Regions from separate parts of the Pseudomonas sp. VMV1 genome, predicted to be linked through region 4. Evidence: predicted binding sites of a transcription regulator. Region 4 holds the regulator's gene; each other region holds the start of a gene.
What was found. Region 4 encodes FliA, which starts transcription of late flagellar genes. Its sites were predicted from a motif close to CTAAAGTTTNNNNNNNNNNNGCCGNTAA; they were not measured.
Positions count from the first base shown of each region.

Region 1: ACUCV0_RS10630 (methyl-accepting chemotaxis protein) is a predicted target of FliA. The motif match lies at 3,282-3,309, and genes of this name have one in related genera.
Region 2: ACUCV0_RS12160 (methyl-accepting chemotaxis protein) is a predicted target of FliA. The motif match lies at 1,589-1,616, and genes of this name have one in related genera.
Region 3: ACUCV0_RS19840 (methyl-accepting chemotaxis protein) is a predicted target of FliA. The motif match lies at 3,275-3,302, and genes of this name have one in related genera.

Region 1 covers NZ_JBXGSE010000003.1:127,295-131,766, reverse strand. The annotation lists gene ACUCV0_RS10650 (ATP-binding response regulator) at 1-133, shown strand, start outside; gene ACUCV0_RS10645 (LuxR C-terminal-related transcriptional regulator) at 126-767, opposite strand; gene ACUCV0_RS10640 (NorM family multidrug efflux MATE transporter) at 825-2,213, opposite strand; gene ACUCV0_RS10635 (LysR substrate-binding domain-containing protein) at 2,330-3,259, shown strand; gene ACUCV0_RS10630 (methyl-accepting chemotaxis protein) at 3,419-4,472, shown strand, end outside.
Region 2 covers NZ_JBXGSE010000003.1:452,189-456,660, reverse strand. The annotation lists gene ACUCV0_RS12160 (methyl-accepting chemotaxis protein) at 1-1,556, opposite strand, end outside; gene ACUCV0_RS12155 (methyl-accepting chemotaxis protein) at 1,691-3,316, opposite strand; gene gbcA (glycine-betaine demethylase subunit GbcA) at 3,491-4,472, opposite strand, start outside.
Region 3 covers NZ_JBXGSE010000007.1:160,952-165,423, reverse strand. The annotation lists gene nhaA (Na+/H+ antiporter NhaA) at 1-202, opposite strand, end outside; gene ACUCV0_RS19845 (HPP family protein) at 436-1,602, shown strand; gene ACUCV0_RS19840 (methyl-accepting chemotaxis protein) at 1,606-3,231, opposite strand; gene ACUCV0_RS19835 (DUF4398 domain-containing protein) at 3,389-3,820, shown strand; partial or broken gene ACUCV0_RS19830 (DUF4398 domain-containing protein) at 3,852-4,235, shown strand; gene ACUCV0_RS19825 (zinc-dependent alcohol dehydrogenase family protein) at 4,346-4,472, shown strand, end outside.
Region 4 covers NZ_JBXGSE010000002.1:482,683-487,154, reverse strand. The annotation lists gene ACUCV0_RS07800 (chemotaxis protein CheA) at 1-987, opposite strand, end outside; gene ACUCV0_RS07795 (protein phosphatase CheZ) at 1,014-1,802, opposite strand; gene ACUCV0_RS07790 (chemotaxis response regulator CheY) at 1,822-2,196, opposite strand; gene fliA (RNA polymerase sigma factor FliA) at 2,284-3,024, opposite strand; gene fleN (flagellar synthesis regulator FleN) at 3,021-3,851, opposite strand; gene flhF (flagellar biosynthesis GTPase FlhF) at 3,944-4,472, opposite strand, start outside.

The DNA.
Region 1 (4,472 bases), on a different contig from region 4:
CGTGGTGACCGGGCACGACATTCCCCAGGTCCAGCAGGCGTTGGGCGATCCCGAGATTCCAGTGCTGGCCAAGCCGGTGCGTCCGGCGGAATTGCGTGCCCTGCTGCTAGCCTTTCGCGTCGCCGCTAGCTGAGCGAGGGCTGGGCGCCGAGGCCGGCCTTGGCGCCAAAGGCGGCCGCGGCGGCACGGGTGCCAACGCCCAGGGTACGCAGCAGCGCGGATACGTGGATACGCACGGTAAAGGGCGAGATGGCCAGGATCCGCGCGATCTCCTTGTTGCTCAGGCCCTGGGTGATCAGACCGAGCACCTCCAGCTGCCTGGGCGTTAGCGCCTGCACCCGGTGGTCGGGGGCCAGGGCCGTCGGCGCCAGGGTCGCCGTGGCGTAGCGCACCACGGGTTGCCCGGCCAGGCAGTCGGCGATGGCGGCGGCCATGGCGGCCGGAGGCAGGGCCTTGCCGATGAAGCCATCCACGCCGGCGGCCAGGATGTGCTCGATCACGGTGGCGTCTTCGAGCATCGAGACCACGATCAGGGTGCTGCGCTTGAATTCCTGGCGCAGGGCGCGCAGTGAAAAGCTCAGGTCCTGACCGGGGTAGAGCAGGTCCAGCAGCAGGCCGGTGGGCGGCTCGCCCTGGCGCGCCAAGTCCAGCACCTGCTGCAGGCTGTCGGCCTGTTCCACCTGCGCGTCGGGCTGCAGCTGGCGCAGGATGCGGACCAGGCCTTCGCGAAACAGGGGGTGATCGTCGGCGACGATGAAACGTTGCATCTGTGGCTATCCTGGGGCCTAGGACACCGGTCGCAACCCCGGGGCGGCCCAAAACTTTTAGTCTAGCGCAGCGGCGGAGGGTGGACCATTGGTAATACTCCCGGCCGTGCCCAGCTGCCGCCGCATCAGCCACTCGAAGGCACCGGTCAGCAGCACGGCCGCGCAAGCCAGGCCCAGCGCCAGCCCCCACCAGACCCCGTGCGGACCGAAGCCTGCATGCACCCCCAGCAGCCAGGCGCTGCTGGCCCCGATCAGGCAATAGCAGAGCAGGCCGCCGTAGAAGCCAAGACGCGCCTGGCGGATGCCACGCAAGGCGCCCTGGGCGATGCTCTGGGTGCCGTCGAAGATGACGAACAGCGCGGCGATCAACACCAGCTGGCGTGCCAGCTCCGTGACCGGACTACGCTCGTCCGGCAGAAACAACCCCACCAGCCAGCCAGGAAAGCACCAGAACAGCAGGGCGATGCCCAGCATCACCAGAGCCCCGCCGCCGATGGCCAGCCGCCCGACCAGCAGCGCCTCGCGTGGCCGTCCGGCACCCTGGTGCTGGCCGATGCGGATGCTGGTCGCATAGGACAGTCCCGCCGGCAGCATGAACACCAGATACACCAGCTGGTTGGCGATCTGGTTGGCCGCCAGGGCCGTGGTGCCCAGGGCGCCCATGCACAGCGCCGCCGCGAGAAACAGGCAGGCTTCCACCGCATAGGTGCCGCTGATCGCCAGGCCCTGGCCAAGGGTGTCGGCCAGGGCGCGGCGGTCCGGCCGGCGCAGATAGCGACGCAGGGGATAGGCGGCATAGGCCGGATGACGACTGATATACAGCGCCAGGCCCAGGGCCGCGCCGTTCATCACCACGGCGGTCACCGCGCCGACGCCTGGCAACCCGGGTTGCGGCAGGCCGCCCCAGCCGTGCAGCAGGGCCAGATTGAGAAGGGCATTGAGCACCGCCGCGCCCAGCACGATGGTCAGGACCGGTCCGGGGCGCTCCAGGGCGCTGGTGAAGCCGCGCAGGGTCATGAACAGCAGGTGGCCGGGCAGGGCGAAGGCCAGGCAGCGCAGGAACACCCCCGCGGCCTGGCGGCTTTCCTCCGGCTGGCCGGCCAGGGCCAGCAGCGGCTCGATGTGCCACAGCAGGGTGCCGGCCAGCAGCGCCAGCACCCCGGCGATCCAGATCCCCGCCGCGGTCACCGCCGCCACCCCTTCGGTATCCCCCGCCCCCCGGCGCAGGGCCGCCAGATTGGCCACCGCAGTGATCACCCCCACGCAGATCACCGAAACGAAGGAATAGACCGCGGCCCCCAGGCCACCACCGGCCAGCGCCGCCGGCCCCAGGCGGCCCATCATCAGGGTGTCGGTGAAGACCATGGCGACATAGGCCAGCTGGGCACCGATCAAGGGCAGGGCGAGACGCAACAGCGCGAGCAATTCGTGACGCGGCAGAGACATGGAGGGCTCTCGCTGAACAGATGGCCAAGCGGCCGGGTTTTGACAAGAACTCATTGTTGGATCCTGCCGCGCCGCCCACAATCGGAAAATAGCCATGCCATCCATGAGTCTGAGTCATGCCTGAACACGCCTCGCGCCTGCCGCCCCTGTATGCCCTGCGCGCCTTCGAGGCTGCGGCGCGGCATGGCTCCTTCACCCGGGCTGCCGGGGAGTTGTCGCTCACCCAGAGCGCGGTCAGCCGCCATGTGCGAACCCTGGAGGAAACCTTTGGCTGTCGCCTGTTCGAGCGGGCCGGTCGCCAGCTGGTGCTGACCGAGGCGGGCAAGCTGCTGTTGCCCGGCCTGAGCGAAGGCTTCGAAGCCCTGGCGCGCGCGTGCGGCAATCTGGCCGTGGACGAAGGCACCCTGAGGCTCAAGGCGCCCACCACCCTGTCGTTGCGCTGGTTGCTGGCCCGGCTGGCGCGCTTTCGCCAGCTCAGTCCGCAACTCGACATCCAGCTCACCAGCGTCTGGATGGCCAGCGACCGGGTCGATTTCGTCCATGAACCCTTCGACTGTGCGGTGCTGCTGGGCGACGGTCGCTTTCCGGCCGACTGGGAGGTGGTACCGCTGTTCGAGGAGTGGCTGGTGCCGGTCTGCTCGCCGACCGCCGCCCGCAGCGGTGACTGGGATGTGGCGCGCCTGCAGCGGGAAGAACTGCTGCATCCCACTTTCGACCGCCGCGACTGGCGCCGCTGGCTGCAGGCCATGGGGTTGGCCCAGGCGGTGCCCCTGAGTGGCGGCCAGGTGTTCGACACCCTGGAGTTGGGCATGGCAGCTGCGGCGCGCGGCTACGGAGTCTCCATCGGCGATCTGGTGATGCTCGCCGAGGACGTGGCGGCTGGTCTCATCGCGCTGCCCTGGCCGGCAGCGGTAGCCAGCGGCGACGCCTACTACCTGGTCTGGCCACGCAATCGGCGGGGGCAGGCGCGCTTTCGCCAGCTGGGTGATTTCCTGCAGCAGGAAGTGGCATCCCAGAGCCTTCCAGAGGTCATTCGCCACAAATAAGGCGCCAGACATCTGTCATTCGCTTTAGTTCGTAACGCTACAGCCGATAAACTACCCGTTCATCGCTAAGAAGACCGTCATAGAGCGGTTCGTTTCTGATGTAGCCTTGCCCTCAACTTTGTACTGCCCTACAGGGATGTAGGCGCTTTGGAGCACTCTATGGTCATTTCCCCACGTCGCAGTATCGCCCGACAACTTGCCTTGGCCCTCAGTCTGGTACTGGTTGTCGTCATTGCCGGCAGTTGCCTGTTCGCCCTCCACGCCCTCAGCCTGTCCATCGAAGACACCCAGCGCAAGCACCTGGGCAGTGAGGCCCGGCTGCTCTCCGATCAGCAGCAGACCTTCCTGGGCACCCTCAAGGTCAGTACCCAGCGTCTCGCCAATCTGTTCGAGCGCCGCTTCGATGGCGGCCTCTCCCGCAGCAGCGACCGCACCGTCGTCGCCGGCACCGACACCCCGGTGCTGCTCTACAAGGGCGCGGCCCTGAACAACGACTTCACCCAGGTCGATGACTTCACCCGTCTTACCGGCGGTACGGCCACCATCTTCGTCCGTGATGGTGACGATTTCATCCGCATCACCACTTCGCTGAAGAAGCAGGACGGCAGCCGCGCCATCGGCACCCGTCTGGACCGCAAGCATCCCGGCTACGCCGGCCTGCTCCAGGGCCAGACCTATGTCGGTCGCGCTCAGCTGTTCGGCCGCTCCTACATGACCCAGTACAGCCCGGTGCGCGATGCCCAGGGCCAGATCATCGCCGTGCTCTATGTGGGGTTCGACTACACCGACGCCCAGGCCCAGCAACTGGCTCAACTGACCCAGCTGCGCATCGGTGAGACCGGCTCCCTGGCCCTGCTCGACGAGCAAGGCAACTGGTTGGTTGCCCCGGCCAACGCCAAGAAGACCGACGAGTTGCTGGCCGAACTCAAGAAGGATCCCAAGCGGTATGAACACAGCTGGCAGGATGGCAACGAGGACTTCGTCAGCGTCAGCGCGCCGGTTGCCGGCGAAGGCTGGACCGTGGTCGCCACCTTGCCCAAGGCCGAGCTGGACGCTCCGGTGCACGCCGTTGGCCTGCGCCTGGCCATCGGCAGCCTGATCGCCCTGCTGCTGGCCGTGGCCGCTTCGGTGCTGCTGCTGCGGCGCAAGCTCAGCCCGCTGGCTCAGCTGGTGGAACGCGCCCAGGCCCTGGGTCGCGGTCAGCTCAGCGTAC
Region 2 (4,472 bases), on a different contig from region 4:
CGGGTCTGTTCGGCGCCGGCGGCGGTCTGCACCGACAGATCGCGGATGCGCACCAGATTGAGGTCCACCTCGCGGGCCACCTGGGCCTGCTCTTCGGCCGCGCTGGCGATCACCAGGTTGCGCTCATCTATGCCCGACACCGACTGGGCGATGGCGGCCAGGGCGGCGTTGGCCGACTGTGCCTGCTCGCGGGTCTGGCGCGCCTGGTCGGCGCTGGTCAGCAGCGCATCGACGGTCTGGCCGGTACCCTGCTGGATGCTGCCGATCATGCCTTCGATTTCGCGGGTGGACTCGCCGGTGCGATGGGCCAGGGCGCGGACCTCGTCGGCGACCACGGCGAACCCCCGACCGGCATCACCGGCACGGGCGGCTTCGATGGCAGCGTTGAGCGCCAGCAGGTTGGTCTGTTCGGCGACCGCGCGGATGACGTCCAGCACCTGGCTGATGTTGCGGGTCTGTTCGGCCAGTTGGCGGGCCTGTTCGCTGGCGCCCAGTACGTTTTCGGTGAGTACCTCGATGGCGCCCAGGGTATCGCCGAGCTGACGCTGGCCCTGACGTGCGGTATCGGCGGCCTGGCGCGATTCGGAGGAGGTGGAGGTGGCATTGCCGGCCACCTCGTCCACTGCCTGGCTCATCTCGGTGACGGCGGTGGCCGCCATCTCGATCTCGCTGTTCTGCTGCTGCAGGCCGTGGGCGCTTTCCTGCATGACCGCGGTCATTTCCTCGGCGGCCGAGGCCAGCTGAGTAGCGGAATGGCCCAGGTGACCCAGGGTATCGCGCAGGTTGGCCTGCATCTGCTGCATGGCCTGCAGCAACTGGGCGGCCTCGTCGTGACCACGGGTGTCCAGGGTCTGGGTCAGGTCGCCGCTGGCGATGGTCCGGGCGGCGGCGACGGCTTCGGCGATGGGCCGGGTCATGCTCAGGGTCAGGCGCCAGGCCAGCAGCACGGTCAGGCCCAGGGCCAGGGCGATGACCATCCAGGTGATGGAGGTGGCCTGGGTGTAGGTGTCGCTGGAGTTCTGGGAGGCGGCCTTAATGTCTTCCTGGTTGATCTTGCGCAGGGCTTCGGTGCGCTCGTTCATCTGCGCACCGAGCTGGGCCATGCTGGTCTGGATCAGGCTGCGGGCTTCGTCGAGCTTGCCAGCACCAATCAGATCGGCCAGTTGCGCGGTATAGCGGACATAGTCGCCATGGATCTGGCGCAGGGCATCGAAGGCCTGGCGCTCGCGATCGCTGCTGACGAGTTTTTCATAGCGACCGAAACCCGCGCCAATGTCGGCGTTGATGCCGTCGATCTTCTTGCGCGTGTTGACGACGGTATTGGCGTCCGGAATGGCCAGCAGGCGCAGTACCTCGACTCGGGTCCGGGCGAGTTGCAGGGCCAGGTTATCGGCTTCGACGATGCTGGGAACGTTGTTGGTCTCGATTACCTGACCCTGGGTACGGATCTGCGACAGTTGCAGCAGCCCGAACAGGCCCAGACTGGCCACGAGGATGGCCAGGAGGCCGAAACACAGCACACTGCGGATGGCGATGGAGAAGGAACGAAAGGTCACGGCGGCAGCCCCGGTGAAGATTGAGGCCCCTTGTAACGGCTAGGACCGCCGTGACTTGATGGTCATTCGTCTTAAATCGGATCTAGGCACCGACACGGCGTCCGGGCTGACCATTCGCCATGTTCGATCTGCTACTAGAACTGGAAGCGCTGCACCTGGCCGCTGAGGGTATCCGCCAGTGCCGCCATCTGCTGGCTGGCACTGTAGGTCTGCTCGGCGCCGGCGGCGGTCTGCACCGAGAGGTCGCGGATGCGTACCAGGTTGCGATCCACTTCACGGGCCACCTGGGCCTGCTGCTCGGCAGCGCTGGCGATCAGCAGGTTGCGCTCGTCGATGCCGGATACGGCACCCGCGATGGCAGCAAGGCCGGCATTGGCCGCCTGGGCCTGTTCCCGGGTCAGGCGTGCCTGATCGGCACTGCTCAGCAGCGCATCGACGGTCTGGCCAGTGCCCTGCTGGATGCTGCCGATCATCTTCTCGATCTCGCTGGTCGAGTCCCCGGTGCGCTTGGCCAGGGCCCGTACCTCGTCGGCCACCACGGCGAAGCCGCGGCCCGCCTCACCGGCTCGGGCGGCCTCGATGGCGGCGTTGAGCGCCAGCAGATTGGTCTGCTCGGCCACCGCACGGATCACGTCCAGCACCTGACAGATGTCGCGAGTCTGGCTTTCCAGCTCACGGGCCTGGGCACTGGCGCCGAGGACCTGGTCGGTGAGGACTTCGATGGCTCCGAGGGTCTCATCCAGCTGGCGCTGGCCCTGGGCCGCCGTCTGGGCGGCCTGGCGCGACGCGGTGGAGGTCGAGCCGGCATTGCCGGCGACCTCTTCGACCGCCTGGCTCATCTCGGTGACGGCGGTGGCCGCCAGCTCGATCTCACTGTTCTGCTGGCGCAGGCCGTGGGCGCCTTCCTGAGTCACCGCGGTCATCTCCTCGGCGGCCGAAGCCAGCTGAGTGGCCGAATCGCCAATGTGCGCCAGGGTCTCGCGCAACTGGGTCTGCATCTGCTGCATGGCCTGCAGCAGCTGAGCCGCCTCGTCCCTACCACGGCTATCCAGCGCCTGGGTCAGATCACCCGCGGCGATGGTACGGGCTGCCGCCACTGCCTGGGCGATGGGGCGGGCGACGCTACGTGTCAGACGCCAGGCGAGCAACCCGGTGAGGCTCAGAGCTAGCAGGATCGCCAGCCCGGTCACGCCGTTTGAGCGCTCATAGGCGGTATCGGCCTCGGTACTGGCAATATGGATATCCTGCTGAACCGCGTTGCGCAGCGTCTCGATGCAGGCATTCATCCGGATACCCAGCTGTGCCATGCTCTGCTGGACTACCTGGCGCGCCTCGGCCATCTGGCCGGCACTGGCCAGGTCGGCCAATTGCCGCACGCCCTGCATGTATTCCCGGTGCACCTGGCGCAGATCGTCCAGGGCCTGCCGGCTCTGTGGCGATAGTGCGCCTTGCTGATAGCGCCCGAAGGCGGCCTGGACGTCGGTACTCAGGCCGTCCAGCTTCTTGCGGGTGTTGGCCAGGGTTTCGGCATCGGGCATGGCCAGCAGACGCAGGGTTTCGATGCGGGTTCGCGCCAGCAGCAGTCCCAAATCATTAGCAGCGACGAGCGTGGGAATATGGCGCTGTTCTACCTGGTGCCCCAACTGGCGGATTTGCGCCAACTGGAACCAGCCGAACAAGCCGAGGGCGGCGACAAGCGTCGCAAGAATGCCAAAACAGAGCAGATTGCGAGTAGCGATGGACAGCGAGCGAAGAGTCATGATGAGCCTGTGGAAGAGAGTACAAAATGTGACCAGGCTCACAACTTTATGTGATGTTTTAGAATAGAGACGCGAAATAAGGGTGCGTCAAAAAACCGCATTGCCATAAAGACAGATTATTGAAATGCCCATGGAGCCCTTGCGGCTCCATGGGCGATGAAAGACCAACCGTCTTCAGTCGCCGCTGACCTGGCGCAAATGGCCGGCTGGCGCCTCTTCGCCGAGGTTGTTGAGCAGGCGCTCGCTGTACCAGTCGATGAAGTTGATCACGCCGAATTCGTAAGTCTTTGAGTAGGGACCCGGCTGGTAGGCCTTGGAGTTGATACCGCGCTGGTTTTCCTCGGCCAGGCGACGATCCTGGTCGTTGGTGGCATCCCAGACCTTGCGCAGGTTGACCGGATCGTAGTCGACGCCTTCCACGGCATCCTTGTGTACCAGCCACTTGGTGGTCACCACGGTCTCGGTCGGACCCAGCGGCCAGACGGTGAAGACGATCATGTGATCGCCCATGCAGTGGTTCCAGGAGTGCGGCAGGTGCAGGATGCGCATGGAACCCAGGTCCGGGTCCTTGATGCGACCCATGAGTTTCTTGCAGCCGGGCTTGCCGTCCAGCGTCATGGACACGGTACCGGCGAGCAGCGGCATGCGCACGATGCGGTTGCGCAGGCCGAAGCTGGCGTGGGCATAGGGGATGTTGTCGGCGTCCCAGCGACTGGTGCAGGCGGCGACCTGGTCCTTGAACGCCTGGGAGGCACGCGGATCGGTGACGTCGTCCCATTCCAGCAGGGTGTTCAGCAATTCGGGGTGGGAGCCGCTGCAGTGATAGCACTCGCGGTTGTTTTCCAGCACCAGCTTCCAGTTGGCCTGCTCGACCAGGTCGGTACGCACCGCGACCTTGGCGTTCTCCATGTCGTACGGCTCCATGTAGTGCTCGAGCGTACGCAGGAAGTCATCGATGGCCGGCGGTTCATCGGCCAGGGAGATGAAGATGTAGCCGCCAGCGGTCTTGACGTGGATCGGCTTGAGGTTGAAGTCGGCCATATTGAAGTCGGCGCCCATCTCGGTGCCGGCGAACAGCAGGCGGCCGTCCAGCTCGTAGGTCCACTGGTGGTAGGGGCAGACCAGCTTGGCGACCTTGCCCTTGTCGCTCACGCAG
Region 3 (4,472 bases), on a different contig from region 4:
GGCCGTCGTTGATCCAGTGACCGAGCGACAGACCACCGATGTACCAGTGCAGGCTGGCGAAGTAGCCTTCGGCCAGCGGTGAGTTGGCGACGATGATGGCGATGGCCGCGGCGATCATCAGCACCACGCCACTGGCCGCTTCGGCGGCGACGAAGCGATTGAGATAGGCCAGGGCCTTGGCAGGGGAAACCGGGGTTGGCATGGGCAGCAGCACTCCGCGCGGCGGCCCGACCTGCGCTCTGTTCAACCTGTCCTACCGCGCTATTGCGGCGACACCCAGCCCTCGATGTTACTACGGCCTCCCCGCCCGTCGCAGCAGAAAATGCCAGCCCGCCCACTCACTCGCAGGGCCACGCCCGATCTGTTCCGGTCTTGCCAGTGACTTGCGCACGGAGGACCATCACTCCCCCGTTCTGCCCAGCAGCTGCCTTTCGCATGTCCCAGGAACCCGTCACGCCCCCCTCCTCCAGCCCCCTTACCCGCCTCGGCCAGGGCCTGCGTGCCTTCTGGCCGGCCCCCTTGCCCATCGACGCCCGCGAGCGGCTGCGTGCCAGCCTGGGTGCCGGGATCGGCATCCTGCTCGCCGCCCTGCTGGCGGCCTGGTGGCTGGAGGGCCAGCCGGTGCATCAGCACGGTGCCCTGGCGCTGGCGCTGGTGGCCCCGCTGGGCGCCAGTGCGGTGCTGGTGTTCGCCCTGCCTTCCAGCCCCCTGGCGCAACCCTGGTCGGTGGTGGGCGGCAACACCCTGTCGGCGCTGATCGGCATCGCCTGCGCGCTGTGGATTCCCGAAGCCAACCTGGCCGCCGCCGCAGCGGTCGCCCTGGCCATCGCCGCCATGTTCACCCTGCGCTGCCTGCATCCCCCGGGCGGCGCCTCGGCACTGCTGATGGTGCTCATCGGCGCCCAGGATTTCAGCTATGCCTGGAGTCCGGTGGCGGTGGATTCACTGCTGCTGGTCGCCGCCGGCTTGATCTACAACAACCTGACCCGCCGCCCCTGGCCCCATGTGCCGCGCCCCGCCGAACCAGGCGGCGAGACCCTTCTGCAGCGGGCCGACCTGGATGCCGTGCTGGCGCGCTACAACCAGGTGCTGGACATCAGCCGCGACGACCTGGCCGAACTGCTCGAACAGGTGGAAGCCCTGGCCTACCAGCGCAAGATGGGCGAGTTGCGCTGCGCCGACGTCATGAGCCAGGAGCCGGTGACGGCCCGCGCCGAGATGCCGCTGCAGGAAGCCTGGGCACTGATGCGCGCCCGCCGCATCAAGGCGCTGCCCGTGATCGATCGCCAGGGCTACCTGCTGGGTATCGTCACCGTGGCCGACTTCATGCGGCAGATCGACCTGGACGTTCATGAAGGCCTCGGCTGGCGCCTGCGCACCCTGGTCCGGCCGAAGGCACGCCAGGACGACCATACCGTCGGCCACATCATGACCCGCACCGTGCGGGTGGCCAGCGCCGATCGCCTGCTGATCGACCTGGTGCCGGTGTTTTCCGAGAATGGCCACCGCCACATCCCCATCATCGACGGCTCGCGCCGCCTGGTGGGCATCATCACCCAGTCGGATCTGATCCGGGCGCTGTACCAGGCGGTGCGCGTCTAGGGCTCAGACCTGGAAGCGGTTCACCAGGCCCTGCAGATCCACCGCCAGCCGTGACAATTCCTGGCTGGCGGCACTGGTCTGGTGGGCACCGTCGGCGGACTGGGTGGAAAGATCGCGAATGTTGACCAGGTTGCGATCCACCTCGCGGGCCACCTGGGCCTGCTCCTCGGCCGCGCTGGCAATCACCAGGTTGCGCTCGTACATCTCGCCAATGCGGGTATTGATCTCTTCCAGCGCCACCCCGGCGGTTTCTGCCAGGGCGCGCGTGGCCTGGGCGCGTTCACTGCTGCTGTGCATGGAGCCCAGGGCCTGACTGGCACCGCTGCGCATGCCCGAGACCATCTGCTCGATCTCGTGGGTGGACTGCTGGGTGCGGCTGGCCAGGGCACGCACCTCGTCGGCCACCACGGCGAAACCACGCCCGGCCTCGCCCGCCCGCGCCGCCTCGATGGCGGCATTGAGCGCCAGCAGGTTTGTCTGCTCGGCAATGGCGCGAATGACGTCGAGCACCTTGCCGATGTCCTGGGACTGCTCGGCCAGGCGCTGGACCACCGTCCCGGTGGCCGCCACCTCGTCGGACAACGCCTCGATGGCGCCCAGGGTCTCGGCGACGCGGGTCTGGCCCTGCTGCGCCGCCTGGCTGGAGGCACGCGAGGCCTCGGAGGTGGAGACGGCGTTGCGCGCCACCTCGTCCACCGCGGTGCTCATCTCGGTGACGGCGGTGGCAGCCTGTTCAATCTCGTCGTTCTGGCGCTGCAAGCCCTGTCCGGCGGCTTCGGTGACCGCATTGAGTTCTTCGGCGGCGGTGGCCAGCTGGGTGGAAGAGCCGGCGATGCGCGAGAGGGTCTCGCGCAGCTGCCCCTGCATCTGCTGCAAGGCGCGCTGCAACTCGCTCACTTCGTCGCGCCCCTGCACCGCCAGGGTCTGGGTCAGGTCACCTTGGGCGACCCGGCGGGCGGCCAGTAGCGCTTCACGCAACGGTCCGACGATGCTGCGGGTCAGGAGCCAAGCCATGAGCACCGTGGCCAGGGCGGCCAGGGCGATCACCGCGATGACGATCAGCCGCGACGCCTCGTAGCGGTCCGCGGAGACCTTTCCATCCCGCTCGATGCCTTCGGCATAGAAGTCGCCCAGCTCGCCGAGCTGCTTGCCGGTGCCGTCGACCACCGGCTTCATGTCCACCAGGGTCAGCTTGTTGAGCGCGGCCGTGTCACCCTGGCGCGCCAGGGCGAAGGAAGAGGTCATGCCCTGCTGATAGGTGGCGAAGTCACGCTTGAACAGGTCCCAGCGCTGGTGCTCCTCGGGGGTGTCGACGAAGGCCTCATAGGCCTTGATGCCCTCCATGAGCACCTTGTTGCGCGCCTCGTACTGGCCGACATAGGTGTCGATATTGCGCGGATCCGGGTCCAGCGCCAGGCGCAGGGAGATGGTACGCACCCGCAGCATGTTTTCGCGGATGGCATCCACCGCACGGATGCTCGGCACCCAGTCGCGCTCCACCAGCACCTGACGTTCGCGGATGCCGGCCATCTGTGCCAGGGAAAACAAGCCGAGAAAGGCAACCATCAGGGCGATCAGGCCGAAGCCCAAGGCCGCGCGGGGCGCGATGTTGCAGTTGCGTAACAGCATGGAAATCTCCGTGGCCGCTGGCCCTGTTGTTGTCTGACAACGTATATCGGCCAGGACACCCTGCTCTTTAGCGCAGCGGTTGCAGCGAACCTCGCCGCGTTTTCGCCGTCTCACAGGCACTGTCGCCCATTCCGGGCGACCTGCCAGGAATGTACGGATGAAAACCGGTCCCTCTCGCGCCTCCCCGTTCTCCGCGCCCCGTGCGCTGCTCGCCAGCCTGGTCCTGGGTGGCGGTCTGCTGCTCGCAGGCTGCGCCGGCAATCCGCCGACCGAGCAGATGGCCGTGACCCAGTCCGCCGTCGACGAAGCCGTGAGCAGCGGCGGCAACCAGTTCGCCCCGGTCGAGACCAAGTCCGCCCAGGACAAGTGGACCCAGGCCCAGGCGGCACTGTCCAACGAGAAATACGACGACGCCAAGCGCCTGGCCGAACAAGCCGAGTGGGACGCCCGCCTGGCGACCCGCAAGACCCAGGCCGCCAAGGCCGGTGCGGCACTCCAGGATGCGCAAAACAGCATCCAGCAGATTCGTGAGGAAGGTCAGATCAACCTCCAGCTGCAACAGAATCTCCAGAAAAAGGTGCAGCAGTAAGGCTGCCCCGCTCTCTTGAAGGACGAAACCCATGCGTAAACGTTTTCTGCTTCCGGTACTGTCGGCGCTGACCCTTACCCTGGCCGCCTGCGCCACCCCGCCCAACCCCAACCTGGAAAAGGCGCGCAACGACTATGCCGCCCTGGAATCCCAGCCGCAGGCCACCCAGCTGGCGGCTCTGGAAACCAAGGACGCCGGCACCTGGCTGGCCAAGACCGACAAGGCCTACAAGGACGGTGAGAACGAACGTACCGTCGACCAGCTGGCCTACCTGACCCAGCAACGCATCCAGACCGCCATGCAGACCATCAAGCTGCGCATGGCCGAGGCCGAGCTGAAGAAGGTCGACGCCCAGCGCGGCGAAACCCGCCTGAACACCCGCACCGAGCAGCTGCAGCAACTGCAGAAGGCCATCAAGTAAGGCCGACGGGTGCAGGACCCTTACGGGAATCCTGCACCCCCTACCGTGGTCCTCTACAGACCCGCGAGCCCTCTGCTCGCCATCGCTCTGGAGGATCTCACCTGATGCACGCCATACGCCTACGCAAACCCGGCGGTCTGGACCAGCTGGAACGCTGTGAACTGCCCGATCCCGGTCAGCCCGGAGCCGGCGAGATCCGTGTGCGGATCAAGGCCAGCTCGCTGAATTTCC
Region 4 (4,472 bases):
GGCCGGAACGGGCTGAGGCGCGGCGACCGGTGTCGGCGCAGCGGCAACCGGTGCAGCTACGGGCTCGGCGGGACCACTGAACTTGCCCTTGCCATGGAGTTCATCAAGCAGGGATTCGAACTCGTCATCGGTGATCTCATCACCACTCGCCGCCGCCGGAGCAGCCGTGACGGGTGCCGATGCGGCCGGCGCAGGAGCCTCGTTCGCGACGAACTTGCCCTTGCCGTGCAGCTCGTCGAGCAGGGCTTCGAATTCGTCATCGGTGATCTCGTCGCCACCCGTGGCGGCCGGCGCAGGTGCCGTGGCAGCCACCGGAGCCGCCGCTGGCGCCTCGTTGAACTTGCCTTTGCCATGCAGCTGATCGAGCAAGGCCTCGAATTCGTCGTCGGTGATGTCCTCGCCACCGGCGGCACTGGCGGTTTCCGCAGTGGCCCCCTGGTCGGCACCCGGCTCGCTACCCAGGGCATCGAGCAGGTTCTGGAAATCGGCATCGCTCAGTTCCGGCTCGGCAGCCGCCGCGGCGGTCGGAGCGGGCTCTGCGGCGGCGACCGGGGCAACAGCCACGGGCGCAACCGGAACCGGCGCCGGCTCACTGCCGGCGGGTTCGGCCAGGCGGGCCAGGGCCGCCAGCAATTCAGGCGAGGCCGGGGTCGGCTCTTCGCGTTCACGGACCTGACCGAACATTTCGTTGACGGAATCCAGTGCCTGCAGCACTACATCCATCAGCTCGGCATCCACGCGGCGTTCGCCTTTGCGCAGGATGTCGAACACGTTTTCCGCGATATGGCAGCACTCGACCAGGGTATGGAGCTGCAGGAAACCGGCACCGCCCTTTACGGTATGGAAGCCACGGAAAATGGCATTCAGCAGATCCATGTCATCCGGGCGGCTTTCCAGCTCGACCAATTGTTCGGACAACTGTTCGAGAATCTCGCCGGCCTCTACCAGGAAATCCTGGAGGATTTCTTCATCGGCGTCGAAGCTCATTCCTGCACTCCCCAAGAGGGTCTGGGTCAAAAGCCCAGACTGGATAGAAGATCGTCGACGTCGACCTGAGCGGCCACGACGTCTTCACGCTTATCGGCATGAATCTGCGGACCTTCACCCTTCATCGTCTTTTCTTTTCGATTCTGTTCGATCAGCGCGGTGTGATCGTGACTGAAGCCGGTATAGCGATCGACCTGACTGGCCATCATCACCAGCTTGACGAGGTCTTTCTCGATCTGCCCGACGAGATTGACGACCCGCTTGATCACCTGACCGGTGAGATCCTGGTAGTCCTGCGCGAGGAGAATGTCGTTGAGCTTGGCCGACAGCTGCTCGGCACTGCTCTCGCTGTGGCTGAGGAAGGCGTCGACGCGCTTGGCCAGTTCGCGGAATTCGTCCGCGCCCATTTCCCGGCGCATGAATTTCTTCCAGTCGGCATGCACGGCACGGGCCTCGTCGCCGAAGTTGCCTACCAGCGGTGCGCTCTCCTCCACCAGATCCATGGTTCGGTTGGCAGCGTTCTCGGTCATCTTCACCACGTAGGAGAGACGATCGGTGGCATCGCTGATCTGGGAGACCTCTTCGCCGGCCATGCCGCGCGGATCGATCTCGAAGTTGACGATGGCATTGTGCAGCTCGCGGGTCAGCTTGCCGACTTCCTGGTAAAGACCCCGGTCACGCAGTTGATTGAGCTCATTGATAACATGCACGGCCTGGGTGAAATCGCCGCTTTCCAGGCATTTCACCAGCTCTTGGGCGTGCTGTTTTAGATTCGACTCGAAGTCGCTGAAGCTGTTGGTGCCAAGCTGATCCATAACGTCCCCGCGGCTTTCTTCAGCCGTTCACCCGCTCGAAGATCTTGTCGATCTTTTCTTTCAGCACCTGGGCGGTGAAAGGCTTGACCACATAGCCATTCACGCCGGCCTGAGCGGCTTCGATGATCTGCTCACGCTTGGCCTCGGCGGTCACCATCAGCACCGGCAGGGTCTTCAGGCGCGCGTCGGCGCGGACCTGGCGCAGCAGATCGATGCCGGTCATGCCAGGCATGTTCCAGTCGGTGACGAGAAAATCGAAGTTGCCGCTCTGCAGCATCGGCAGTGCGGTATTACCGTCGTCTGCTTCGGCGGTATTGGTGAATCCCAGATCGCGCAGCAAATTCTTGATGATGCGTCTCATCGTGGAAAAATCGTCCACGATGAGGATTTTCATGTTCTTGTCCAAGTCGACCTCCGTCCTAATCCGCACACACGCCACAAGGCGCGTCTAAGCAATCGTAGTAGCCTGAGTACCAGCCGGTTAACGCGAACGCCATTCCGCCAGCCGCGCCCGCAGGCGTGCCGCGCATTGACTGTGAAGTTGGCAGACACGTGACTCGCTCACACCCAGCACCTCGCCGATTTCCTTGAGGTTGAGTTCCTCGTCGTAATACAGCGAGAGCACCAGACGTTCACGCTCCGGAAGATTGGCGATGGCCTCGGCCAGGGCCTTGCGGAAGCGCTCGTCTTCCAGACCGCGACCGGGCTCGAGTTCATGCGAACCGCTCTCCTCGAGCCCATGCTCACCACCCTCCATGAGGTCGTCGAAGCTGAACAGGCGACTCCCCATGGTGTCGCCAAGGATGCCGTAGTACTCATCCAGACTCAATTTAAGTTCGGCCGCGACTTCGGAATCTTTAGCGTCACGACCAGTGCGCGCTTCCACTGCCCGAATGGCGTCGGTGACCATGCGCGTGTTGCGGTGCACCGAGCGCGGTGCCCAGTCGCCCTTCCGGACCTCATCGAGCATGGCACCGCGGATGCGGATGCCAGCGTAGGTCTCGAAGCTGGCGCCCTTGCCGGCGTCGTATTTGCGCGAGGCCTCCAGCAGACCGATCATGCCGGCCTGCATCAGGTCTTCGACCTGTACGCTCGCCGGCAGGCGCGCCAGGAGATGGTAGGCGATGCGTTTCACCAACGGCGCGTAGCGGTTGATGAGCTGCTCCTGCTGGGTACGTTCCGAGGTTTTGCTGTACATGCGAAGCCCGCTGGATGCTGTCATGCGTGGGTACCGATGGCTGGTTGCACAAGGCGCTCGACAAAGAACTCGAGATGGCCGCGCGGATTGGCGGGCAGCGGCCAGCCATCGACTTTCTGAGCCACCGCACGAAAGGCCAGTGAGGCCTTGGCACGCGGAAAGGCTTCGTACACGGGGCGCTGTTTCTGTACCGCTTTGCGCACCGCTTCATCGAACGGAATGGCGCCCACGTATTGCAAGGCGACATCCAGGAATCTGTCGGTCACCTTGGTCAGCTTAGCAAAGAGATTGCGGCCTTCCTGGGGTGTCAGCGCCATATTCGCCAACACCCGGAAACGGGTGACGCCATGGTCGCGATTGAGCAGCTTGATCAGGGCGTAGGCATCAGTGATGGAGGTGGGCTCGTCGCACACCACGACCAGGACTTCCTGGGCGGCGCGGACGAAGCTGACCACCTGGTCGCCGATGCCGGCAGCGGTATCGACGATGAGCACGTCGAGGTTCTCGCTGATGTCGCTGAAGGCCTGGATCAGACCGGCATGCTGGGCCGGCGTCAGATTGACCATCGCCTGGGTGCCCGAGGCTGCCGGGACGATGCGGATGCCGCCCGGCCCGTGCAGCAGCACGTCGCGCAGCTCACACTCGCCGGAAATGACGTCGGCCAAGGTGCGCTTGGGCGACAGCCCGAGCAGAACGTCGATGTTGGCAAGGCCCAGGTCGGCGTCGAGCAGCATGACGCGCCGCCCGATATCGGCCAGGGCCAAGGCCAGGTTGACCGACACATTGGTCTTGCCGACACCGCCTTTACCGCCCGTGACCGCTATGACTTGGACGGGATGCATGCTACCCATTGCCTGATACCTTTGATTGAAATCCGTCACACTTTAGACCAAGTGCATTTGGCGTGCCCAGGCATGCGATGCACCACCACCGTTCGTCGGCGCTAACCGGCGCGGCGGGCATTGCTCTGATACAGGCCGGCGAACATGCCGGCCATGGTTTCTTCGCTCGGCTCTTCGGACGCCTGCAGGCTCACGGCGCGGCTCACCAGCTGGTGGCTGCGGGCCTGATGTAGATCGTCCGGGATGCGCGGACCATCGGCGATGTAGGCCACCGGCAGGCGCTGGCTGATGGCCAGGCCCAGGGCTTCGCCGAGGCTGGCGGCCTCGTCCAGCTTGGTCAGCACGCAGCCGCTCAGACCGCAGCGCCGATAGCTGTGATAGGCCGCCTTGAGCACCTGGCTCTGGCTGGTGACACCCAGCACCAGGTAATTGCGAATCTTCAGCTGGCGGTTCGCCAGGGCTTCGAGCTGCGCCTTGAGCGCCGGATCGTTGGCGGGCATGCCCGCGGTATCGATCAGCACCAGACGCTTGCGTGCCAGGGGCGCCAGGGCCTGCGCCAGGGACTGGCCCGGATCGACCAGGGTCACCGGTACGTCGAGGATGCGGCCCAGGGTCTTGATCTGCTCCTGG